3 regions of the Streptomyces sp. NPDC089424 genome follow, and region 2 is predicted to be linked to each of the others. Evidence: riboswitches for the same ligand, from Rfam matches in the RefSeq annotation. Region 2 holds a riboswitch; each other region holds the start of a gene.

Region 1 (3,267 bases), on a different contig from region 2:
CCACTACGTAGTGGCGTTCGCCGACGGCAGTGAGATCGCCGCCCGCGCCGTCGTCCTGGCCATGGGTGCCCGCTACCGCCGGCTCCAGGTGCCCGGCATCGAACGCCTGGAGGGAACGGGCGTGCACTACTCGGCGACCGTCTACGAGGCCCAGCAGTGCCGCACCGACCCGGTGGCCGTCGTCGGCGGAGGCAACTCGGCGGGCCAGGCGGTGCTGTTCCTCGCCGAGTACGCGCCGAAGGTGCACCTGCTGGTCCGAGGAGCCAGCCTTGATGCCAACATGTCCCGCTACCTGGTCGACCAGGTCGAACGCCATCCGCGGGTGGAGGTCATGCTGCACACCGAGGTCACCGAGGCCATCGGCCACGACGTGCTGGAGGAACTCGACGTGGTCGACAACCGCACGGGCGGGCACCGCCGGCTCGCGGTACGGAGCCTGTTCATCTTCACCGGCGCTGAACCTCACACCGAGTGGCTCGCCGGCATCATCGCCCTCGACTCCCGCGGCTTCGTCCTCACCGGGCCGCAGGCTCAGGAGGCCTGCGCCCACCCCGAGGTGTGGCACGGCAGAGGGCGCTCGTGCATGACCCTGGAGACCAGCCTGCCCGGGGTCTTCGCGGTAGGGGACGTCCGTAGCGGCTCGGTGAAACGGGTGGCCTCCGCGGTCGGCGAAGGCGCGATGAGCATCCACTTCGTGCACCGCTACCTGGGCCGCACGGCCGCGCCGGGCGGCACCGACAGCTCACCGCACACCCGTCCGAAGGAGTCCGCTTGGCTCGCATGACGCCCAGGAGGTGAAGGCATACAGGTCGAGGATGTCCGGCAACGGAGTGACTCCCGGGCCGCCGGCGCGTACCCAGGCGACGAGTCCTCCGTCGCGTCCGTGTCGTTGACGAGCCCCAGCCAGACCGGCCGGGCACCGGCGGCACTGCGGACGGCTGTACAGCGAATACGTTGGCCTGCCACACGTCACGGCAGTCGGAGATGCGCACCGGCACATCCGCCCGCAGTCTCGGTCTGTGCGGCGTGATCGATTCCGGTCCCCTTGGGGCTGCCACAGCAGCAATCGCGGCATACGACTACTAGGCACGGCACCGGACCGTTCGCCTCCACAGTCTCGCCTGAAGCCTCTTCCGTCGGCCTCCCGGGCATCACACCACTCCCCCGCCCGGGGAGATCCGCCCCGGCGTTGCTCGAGGAGACGACCGCGTGAGTCTCCTGGCTCCCGGGTCGCCGCTCGCCCCGCCTTGCCACCCGGTCCTGGGGCGGCGGCCTGCGGGAACTCGCTCACCGGTCACAGTGGCGGGACCGCGCCGGATTCACACCGGCTTCCTCGGACCGCCGTCGCCGTATGTCGCCGGCCATCATCCCGTCACTGCGGCGACACCGTCACCTGCCCACCGCGCGGAAGGGCTCCCGTGAGCGGCGTGCCCGCGGGAGTCCTTTCGTACGCGCCTGCCGTGAGGAGTGACACGACAATTATGAGCAGGACATCGGGGCGGCTACGTCGTCGGGGCGGCAGCAGGCTGTCGCCGCGCTCCCCAGCGGCCCCTAGTACTCCAGTTGCAGTTCGCTATTCCTGCTGGTCAGCGGCGTGTTCGTGAGTGTACTGGGCTGATGTTCCGTCAGGCGGCGGGAGTTCGTGACTTCGGGTGCGGCGGCGGTAGTGACAGCGCATGGCGATCGCCTGGTGACGGCGGCGCCAGCGGGACCAATTCAGTGCGTGGCGTGTGCGCCGGACATGCGTCAGCGTGGGGCGGCCAACTGCCAGGAGTCGCCGGATTTCCGCCACCGTGAGCGGGACGAGATCGCCGGAACCGATTCTGCGGCCCCCCTTTCCGTCCCCGCGGCGGCGGCCATGGCAGCGAGGAAGGCGTGGGCGAGCATGGCCAGAGTGATGTGCCGATACCAGCCCGGATACCGGCGAACTTCGTACTGATCCAGGCCGCACTCGTTCTTCGCGGCCTGGAAAGCCTCCTCGATCGCCCAGCGCGTCCCGGCGATCCGTACCAGTTCGGTGATGCCGGTGCCGGCTGGTGCATAGGCGAGGTAGTAGGCGATCTCGTCCGGGCGGGCCAGGCTGCGGCGGGCCAGCACCCACCGGTCGTGGGTGGGCGCATCGCCGTCGAAGTCATCGATCGCGGGCAGCCTCGCCGCCGCCCAGTCGTAGACGCGCGGCCCTTTCGCGCCCGCCCCACAGGAGTGGCGTTCCCAGGCGTCCTCGGGTGCCTGGGAGATGGCGAAGTCGATGCGGCCGATGGCGTGCACGTGCTGGGACTTCGGCACGGCCAGGACATAGCCGACGCCGGCCTCCTCCAGCAGGCGGCGCAGCCGCCACTCCTGGCCGTAGGCCGAGTCTGCGGTCACCCAGGCGATCGGCAGCGGCGAGGCCAGGGCCCGCATGATGATGGCCTTCGCGAGATCGCCTTGGGTGGCGAACGTGCGCTCGTCGGGAATCTTCGCCTCTGTGCAGCGGGCCGGATCAGAGGTCCAGGACTTCGGCAAGTACAGCTCTCGGTCCACCAGCGCGCGGCCCTTGGAGGAGGCATAGGCGGCGAACACGCCGATCTGGCAGTTCTCGGTGCGGCCGGCGGTGCCGGAGTACTGCCGTTGCACCCCGGCTGAGACGGTGCCCTTCTTGATGAACCCGGTGTCGTCGATGATCAGCACCCCGGCCGTGTCCCCGAGCTTCTCAGCGACGTATTCCTGCAGGGCATCACGGATTTCGTCGGGATCCCAGCAGGCTCGGCTCAGCAAGTGCTGCAACCCTGCGGGAGTGTGGTGACCGGCATGCTCGGCCAGCTGCCAGCTGTTCTTCCGGCCCACTGGTCCGAGCAGGCCGTGCACATAGGCCCGCATCCGCCGCCGAAGATCCACCCGCCCGAAGCGGTGACCGATCCGCACCAGCAGTTCTTCCAGCTCCGCCGACCAGACATCGGGCCGCACATCATCTTGCACGACAAGCACAACGGCCCACCGCACCCGAAGTCACGAACTCCCGCCGCCTGACGGAACATCAGCCCAGTACACCCACGAACACGCCACTGACCAGCAGGAATAGCGAACTGCAACTGGAGTACTAGGCGCTGTTTCTCGGATCATGTGCGGAGCCAGATGATGAGTGCGGCGAGGGTTACGGTGCCGAGGTAGGTGTAGGCCCGTTTCTCGTAGCGTGTGGCGACGGCGCGGAAGCCTTTCAGGCGGTTGATGGCACGCTCGACGGTGTTGCGCTTCGTGTAGCGCTCGCGGTCGAACCCGGTGGGCCGG
Region 2 (3,267 bases):
AGGTCGCGGTGGCCATGTCCGCCGTCCTGAACCTGGTCGGCGCCTTCCTCTCCGTGGAGGTCGCCAACACGATCTCCAAGGGCCTGGTCGACGAGAGCGGCATCCGTCCCGAGGTCATCTTCGCCGCACTGGTCGGCGCGATCCTGTGGAATCTGCTGACCTGGCTGGTCGGCCTGCCGTCCTCCTCGTCGCACGCCCTGATGGGCGGCCTGATCGGCGCCACCGTCGCGTCGGCCGGCGTGGGTGCCGTCCACGGCGACGCGCTGGTCACCAAGGTGCTGATCCCGGCGATCGCCGCCCCGCTGGTCGCGGGCGTCGCGGCGCTGCTGGCGACCCGGCTGACGTACCGCCTGGGCCGCAAGGCCGAGGACAAGGCCTCCGCGAAGGGCTACCGCGCCGGCCAGATCGCCTCCGCGGGCCTGGTCTCGCTGGCGCACGGCACCAACGACGCGCAGAAGACGATGGGCATCATCACCCTCGCCCTGGTCGCGGGCGGCACCCTCGCCCCCGACTCCGACCCGCCCCTGTGGGTCATCCTCTCCGCGGGTCTCGCCATCGCGCTCGGCACCTACCTCGGCGGCTGGCGCATCATCCGCACCATGGGCAAGGGCCTGACCGACCTTCAGCCGCAGCAGGGCTTCGCCGCGCAGACCAGCGCCGCGACCGTCATCCTGGCCTCCTCCCACCTCGGTTTCTCCCTCTCCACCACGCACTCGGTCTCCGGTGCGGTGATGGGCGCGGGCCTCGGCCGCAAGGGCGGGGTGGTCCGCTGGTCCACCGCCACCCGGATGTTCGTCGCCTGGGGCCTGACCCTGCCGGCCGCCGCGCTGGTCGGCGCGATCGCCGAGTGGGTGACGGGCTTCGGCCCCTGGGGAACCGCTCTGGTCGCCGTCTTCCTGGTCGGGTCCAGCGCCGCGATCTGGAAGATCTCCCGCCGCGAGGTCGTGGACCACACGAACGTCAACGACGCGGACGGGGAACCGGCCGGCGTGGTGACGACCGCGATGGCCGCCGTGACGCCGCCCCCGGCGGGCACCCCGGCCGAGGACCTCACGGCCACGATCCCCCGGCAGGCCACGGCCTCGGAACCGACGCCCTCTCAGGCCTCGGTCTGAGCTCCCTGATACCGAAGGAAGCAGCACAAGCATGAAGATCGACTGGGCGGCCCTCGGCTCCGTCTTCGGCGTCAGCCTCGTGGTCACGGTGGCTCTGGTGGGCCTGTTCACCCTCGGTGTCACCGCGCTGTCGCGGCGCGAACGGGCGGCCGCGCAGGGCGAGTCGGCGGCGCTGGCGGTGACGGGCGCGTACGCCGCCTTCGCGGCGTGCGCGGCGGCCGTGGGATACGGGATCTATCTGATCGTGGCCTGAGCGCCCCGGTGTTCGAAGCGCCCTGCGCGGTGCCCTCCACGGGCTCCGGGCAGGGCGCTTCGTCGTGCGCGGGGACGGCGCGAGCGGCAGACGGGAGACCCGTGCCGCCGGTGGCGTGTGGGACTCAGCACACTTGCCCCGTCGCAGGTCAACAGCAAGTTGACGGCCGTTCCGGCCCCGTGGTGGACTTCCGGGGCCATGTACGGCGGCAGAAGAGGAAGCCCGGTGTGAATCCGGCGCGGTCCCGCCACTGTGACCGGGGAGGGAACTCCCCGGGAGCCAGGAACTCTCACCGCCGGTCTCGTCGAACCAGGGCGTGGACACCCTGAGTGAGGACATATCGCCATGCTCGGCCGCCAAGTGAGGTCCCGCACCAGGTCTCTGCCCGCCCGCACGGCCGGCTGAGCGCGTGCGTGCCGATCGCGTCTTCGCGTACGGCGCCGCCGCCGGCCTCCTCGGCGACCATGTGCTCGGCGACCCCCGCCGGGGGCATCCGGTCGCCGCGTTCGGGCGGGCCGCCGCCGCGGTGGAACGGGTGCTGTGGCGGGACCACCGCGGATGGGGCGCGCTGCACACCGTCGTGTGCGTGGGCGGCGCCGTCGCCCTGGGCGCCGCGGCCCACCGGGCGGTACGGTCCTCCCCCGCCGCTTCCGTCGCGCTGACCGGCGTCGCCACCTGGGCCGTCGTCGGCGGGACCTCGCTCGCGCGGGAGGCCCGGGCCGTCGGGCACGCCCTGGAGGCGGGGGACGTCGAGGCCGCGCGGGCCCGGCTGCCCCATCTGTGCGGCCGCGACCCGCAGGCGCTGGACGCGCCGGGGATCGCGCGGGCGGTGGTGGAGTCCGTCGCGGAGAACACGTCCGACGCCGTGGTGGGCGCGCTGGTGTGGGGGGCCGTGGGCGGGGTCCCGGGGCTGCTCGGGTTCCGTGCGGTGAACACGCTGGACGCGATGGTGGGGCACAGGTCGCCGCGCCACCGCCGCTACGGATGGGCCAGCGCACGGCTCGACGATCTCGCCGGGTGGCCGGGCGCCCGGCTGACGGCGTCGCTCGCCGTGCTGGCGGGCGGCGACGCGCGAGGTGCCGTACGGGCCTGGCACAAGGACGCCGCGCGGCATCCGAGTCCCAACGCCGGGCCCGTGGAGGCCTCGTTCGCGGGGGCGTTGGGGGTGCGGCTCGGGGGGACGTTGTCGTATGCGGGCCGGGTCGAGCACCGGCCCGTGCTGAACGGTGGGGGGCGTGCGGTGGAAGTCGGCGACATCGAGCGGGCCGTCCGGTTGTCCCGGCGGGTGGGCCGGCTGGCCCTCGGGGCCTGCGCGGCCGGAGTGTGGCTGCGGGGACGGCTGTCGAGGAGGCCGGCGTGAACGGGCGCGGGCTGCTGATCGCCGGCACCACCTCGGACGCCGGCAAGAGCGTCGTCACCGCCGGCATCTGCCGCTGGCTGGTGCGCCAGGGCGTGAAGGTGGCGCCCTTCAAGGCGCAGAACATGTCGCTCAACTCGTTCGTCACCCGCGAGGGCGCCGAGATCGGTCGGGCGCAGGCCATGCAGGCGCAGGCCTGCCGGGTGGAGCCGACCGCGCTGATGAATCCCGTGCTGCTCAAGCCGGGCGGCGAGAGCAGCAGCCAGGTGGTGCTGCTCGGCAGGCCCGTCGGGGAGATGAGCGCGCGGGGCTACCACGGCGGACGGCAGCAGGCGTTGCTCGGGACCGTGCTCGACTGTCTCGCCGAGTTGCGGGGCACGTACGACGCGGTGATCTGCGAGGGGGCCGGATCTCCGGCCGAGATCAATCTCCGGCGGACCGACATCGTCAACATGGGGATCGCCCGCAATGCCGGTCTCCCGGTGCTCGTCGTCGGCGACATCGACCGCGGCGGCGTCTTCGCCTCCTTCTTCGGGACCGTC
Region 3 (3,267 bases), on a different contig from region 2:
GCTCGCCCTGTTCATGTACCCGCACAGCGTGACGGCCGTGCTGTCCAGCCGCAGCCGGGACGTGATCCGCCGCAACTCCACGATCCTGCCGCTGTACTCGCTGATGCTGGGCCTGCTGGGTCTGCTCGGCTTCATGGCGATCGCGGCCGGCGTCAAGGTGGAGAACGGCCAGCTGGCGATCCCCCAGCTGTTCGAGAACATGTTCCCGGACTGGTTCACCGGCGTCGCGTTCGCGGCGATCGGCATCGGCGCGCTGGTCCCGGCGGCCATCATGTCGATCGCGGCGGCCAACCTCTTCACCCGCAACATCTACAAGGACTTCCTCAAGCCGGACGCCACGCCCGCGCAGGAGACCAAGGTCTCCAAGCTGGTGTCCCTGCTGGTGAAGGTCGGCGCCCTCGTCTTCGTCCTCGGAATGGACAAGACGGTGGCGATCAACTTCCAGCTGCTGGGCGGCATCTGGATCCTCCAGACCATGCCCGCCCTGGTCGGCGGTCTGTTCACCCGCTGGTTCCACCGCTGGGCGCTGCTGGCCGGCTGGGCGGTCGGCATGACCTACGGCACGGTCGCGGCCTACGGTGTCGCCTCCCCGACGCAGAAGCACTTCGGCGGCTCCTCGGCGGAGATCCCCGGCATCGGTGAGATCGGCTACATCGGCCTCACGGCGTTCGTCCTCAACCTGGTGGTCACGGTGGTCCTCACCTTCGTCCTGAAGGCCGTGAAGGCTCCCGAGGGCGTCGACGAGACCAAGCCCGGCGACTACACGGCGGACGCCGGCGACCCGGGAGTCAAGGCGGAGCTTCCCCCGGCGACCGCGGGTGCCGCCCACTGAGGCGCGGGGCCGTTGCGGCACGCGGCCCTGCCGCGTGAGCGCGAGCAGCAGCTGAACGACTCGCAGCGGGCCGCCGACATCACACGATGCGGCGGCCCGTCGTCGTACACACTGCCGCCATGGACATCGACATCCGCCTCGCGCACCCCGCCGAGTACGCCGCCCTCGGCGAGATCACCGCGCAGGCCTACCTCCAGGACGGACTCCTCGACTTCGGCGAGAGCGACGGCTACCTCGGCGAGCTGCGAGACGTCGCCAAGCGCGCGGCCGCCGCACAGGTGCTCGTGGCCGTCGCGCACGAACGCGTCCTCGGCGGCGTGACGTTCGTCCCCTCCGGCGGCCCCATGGCCGACATAGCCGCCCCCGACGAGGCGGAGATCCGCATGCTCGCCGTCGCCCGTCAGGCCCGCGGCCGAGGGGTCGGCGAGGCCCTGGTGCGTGCCTGCGTCGAGCGCGCCCGCGCCCTCGACGGCTGCGCCGGGCTCGTTCTGTCGACCCAGCGGACCATGCACGCGGCCCACCGCATCTACGAACGGCTGGGCTTCACCCGCACTCCCGAGCGGGACTGGAACCCCCTCCCGGAGCTGGACGACATCACGCTTCTCACCTACCAGTTGACGCTCTGAAGTCATCGGCGACACAACATATGGGGGTGCTGTCGGCACCCGACACCAGATGTATGCTCATGCTCGCTGTCGCCGCAGGGGAATCCGGTGCGAATCCGGAACTGTCCCGCAACGGTGTACTCGCGTGCGTCCGTCCCGAAAAGGGAACGCACGCCGGTTCAGTCCGAGGACCTGCCGACAGTGCGCCCGGCCGTCCGGCCCGGGTGCCCTGACGTCCGGGTCTCGTGGAATGGGCCGGTGGACGCGAACGCCCGTGCGCTCGTGTGCCCTGCCCTGCCCTCCGCGAGGCCCCCGTGCCGAGCGAGGGAGAGCCCCACGTGACCATCGCGCCAGCCGAACCGGCCGCAGCGACAACCGTGGAAGGGGAGACCGACGGACCCGGGACCGCGTTGCTGCGGACCCTGACCGAGCTGACCGCCGACCTCCCCGACGCCGACCCCGGCCGGGTCGCCGCCGCCGCGCTGCGCGGCCGTTCCGCGCGGGCGGACGAGAGCGAACTGCGGGAGCTGGCCACGGAGGCCGCCGCCGGACTGATCTCCGAGGACCCCGCCTACTCCCGGCTCGCCGCCCGGCTGCTGACCGTCTCCATCGCCGCCGAGGCCGCCTCCCAGGGGGTCACGTCCTTCACGGAGTCCGTGGCGGTGGGGCACCGGGAAGGGCTCATCGCCGACCGCACGGCCGAGTTCACGCGCCTGCACGCCGACCGCCTGGACGCCCTGGTCGACCGGGACGCCGACGACCGCTTCGGCTACTTCGGCCTGCGCACCCTGTACAGCCGCTACCTGCTCCGGCACCCGATCACCCGCAAGGTCGTCGAGACGCCCCAGCACTTCATGCTGCGCGTCGCCGCCGGCCTCGCCGAGGACGACACCACCCGGTCGGTGGACGAAGTCGCCGCGCTCTACGGGCTCATGAGCCGGCTCGACTACCTCCCCTCCTCCCCCACCCTCTTCAACTCCGGCACCCGGCACCCCCAGATGTCGTCCTGCTACCTCCTGGACTCCCCCAAGGACGAGCTGGACTCCCTCTACGAGCGCTACCACCAGGTCGCCCGGCTCTCCAAGCACGCCGGCGGCATCGGTCTGTCGTACTCCCGGATCCGCTCCCGGGGCTCCCTGATCCGCGGCACCAACGGCCACTCCAACGGCATCGTCCCGTTCCTGAAGACGCTGGACGCCTCGGTCGCCGCCGTGAACCAGGGGGGCCGGCGCAAGGGCGCGGCCGCCGTCTACCTGGAGACCTGGCACTCCGACATCGAGGAGTTCCTGGAGCTGCGGGACAACACCGGTGAGGACGCCCGCCGTACGCACAACCTGAACCTCGCGCACTGGATCCCGGACGAGTTCATGCGGCGGGTCGACGCGGACGCCCCGTGGTCGCTGTTCTCCCCGTCGGACGTGCCCGAGCTGGTCGACCTGTGGGGCGAGGAGTTCGACACCGCGTACCGCGCGGCCGAGAGCCGGGGCCTGGCGAGGAAGACCCTGCCCGCCCGTGAGCTGTACGGCCGGATGATGCGCACCCTCGCCCAGACCGGCAACGGCTGGATGACCTTCAAGGACGCCGCCAACCGCACCGCAAACCAGACCGCCGAGCCGGGCCACGTCGTCCACTCCTCGAACCTCTGCACGGAGATCCTGGAGGTCACGGACGACGGCGAGACCGCCGTGTGCAACCTGGGCTCGGTCAACCTGGGCGCGTTCGTCGTGGGCGACGGCATCGACTGGGAGCAGCTGGACGCCACCGTCCGCACCGCCGTGACCTTCCTCGACCGCGTGGTCGACATCAACTTCTACCCGACCGAGCAGGCGG

Evidence for each region. A riboswitch is a leader RNA that binds a small molecule or an ion and turns the genes downstream of it on or off. The one in region 2 is predicted to bind cobalamin.
Region 1: it holds a riboswitch for cobalamin, as region 2 does, so the genes downstream of both, ACIP2X_RS19095 ((2Fe-2S) ferredoxin domain-containing protein) here and ACIP2X_RS22850 (cobalamin biosynthesis protein) in region 2, are expected to answer to the same signal.
Region 3: it holds a riboswitch for cobalamin, as region 2 does, so the genes downstream of both, ACIP2X_RS16575 (ribonucleoside-diphosphate reductase subunit alpha) here and ACIP2X_RS22850 (cobalamin biosynthesis protein) in region 2, are expected to answer to the same signal.

What each region holds. Positions count from the first base shown of each region.
Region 1 is NZ_JBIVHU010000003.1:861,557-864,823, reverse strand. Features, by position in the region: gene ACIP2X_RS19100 (FAD-dependent oxidoreductase) at 1-784, shown strand, start outside; partial or broken gene ACIP2X_RS19095 ((2Fe-2S) ferredoxin domain-containing protein) at 743-1,152, opposite strand; cobalamin riboswitch at 1,212-1,335, opposite strand; gene ACIP2X_RS19090 (IS701 family transposase) at 1,747-2,946, opposite strand; partial or broken gene ACIP2X_RS19085 (IS5 family transposase) at 3,099-3,267, opposite strand, start outside.
Region 2 is NZ_JBIVHU010000005.1:55,842-59,108, forward strand. Features, by position in the region: gene ACIP2X_RS22840 (anion permease) at 1-1,115, shown strand, start outside; gene ACIP2X_RS22845 (hypothetical protein) at 1,147-1,368, shown strand; cobalamin riboswitch at 1,534-1,678, shown strand; gene ACIP2X_RS22850 (cobalamin biosynthesis protein) at 1,778-2,728, shown strand; gene ACIP2X_RS22855 (cobyric acid synthase) at 2,725-3,267, shown strand, end outside.
Region 3 is NZ_JBIVHU010000003.1:351,328-354,594, reverse strand. Features, by position in the region: gene mctP (monocarboxylate uptake permease MctP) at 1-832, shown strand, start outside; gene ACIP2X_RS16580 (GNAT family N-acetyltransferase) at 952-1,458, shown strand; cobalamin riboswitch at 1,475-1,652, shown strand; gene ACIP2X_RS16575 (ribonucleoside-diphosphate reductase subunit alpha) at 1,776-3,267, shown strand, end outside.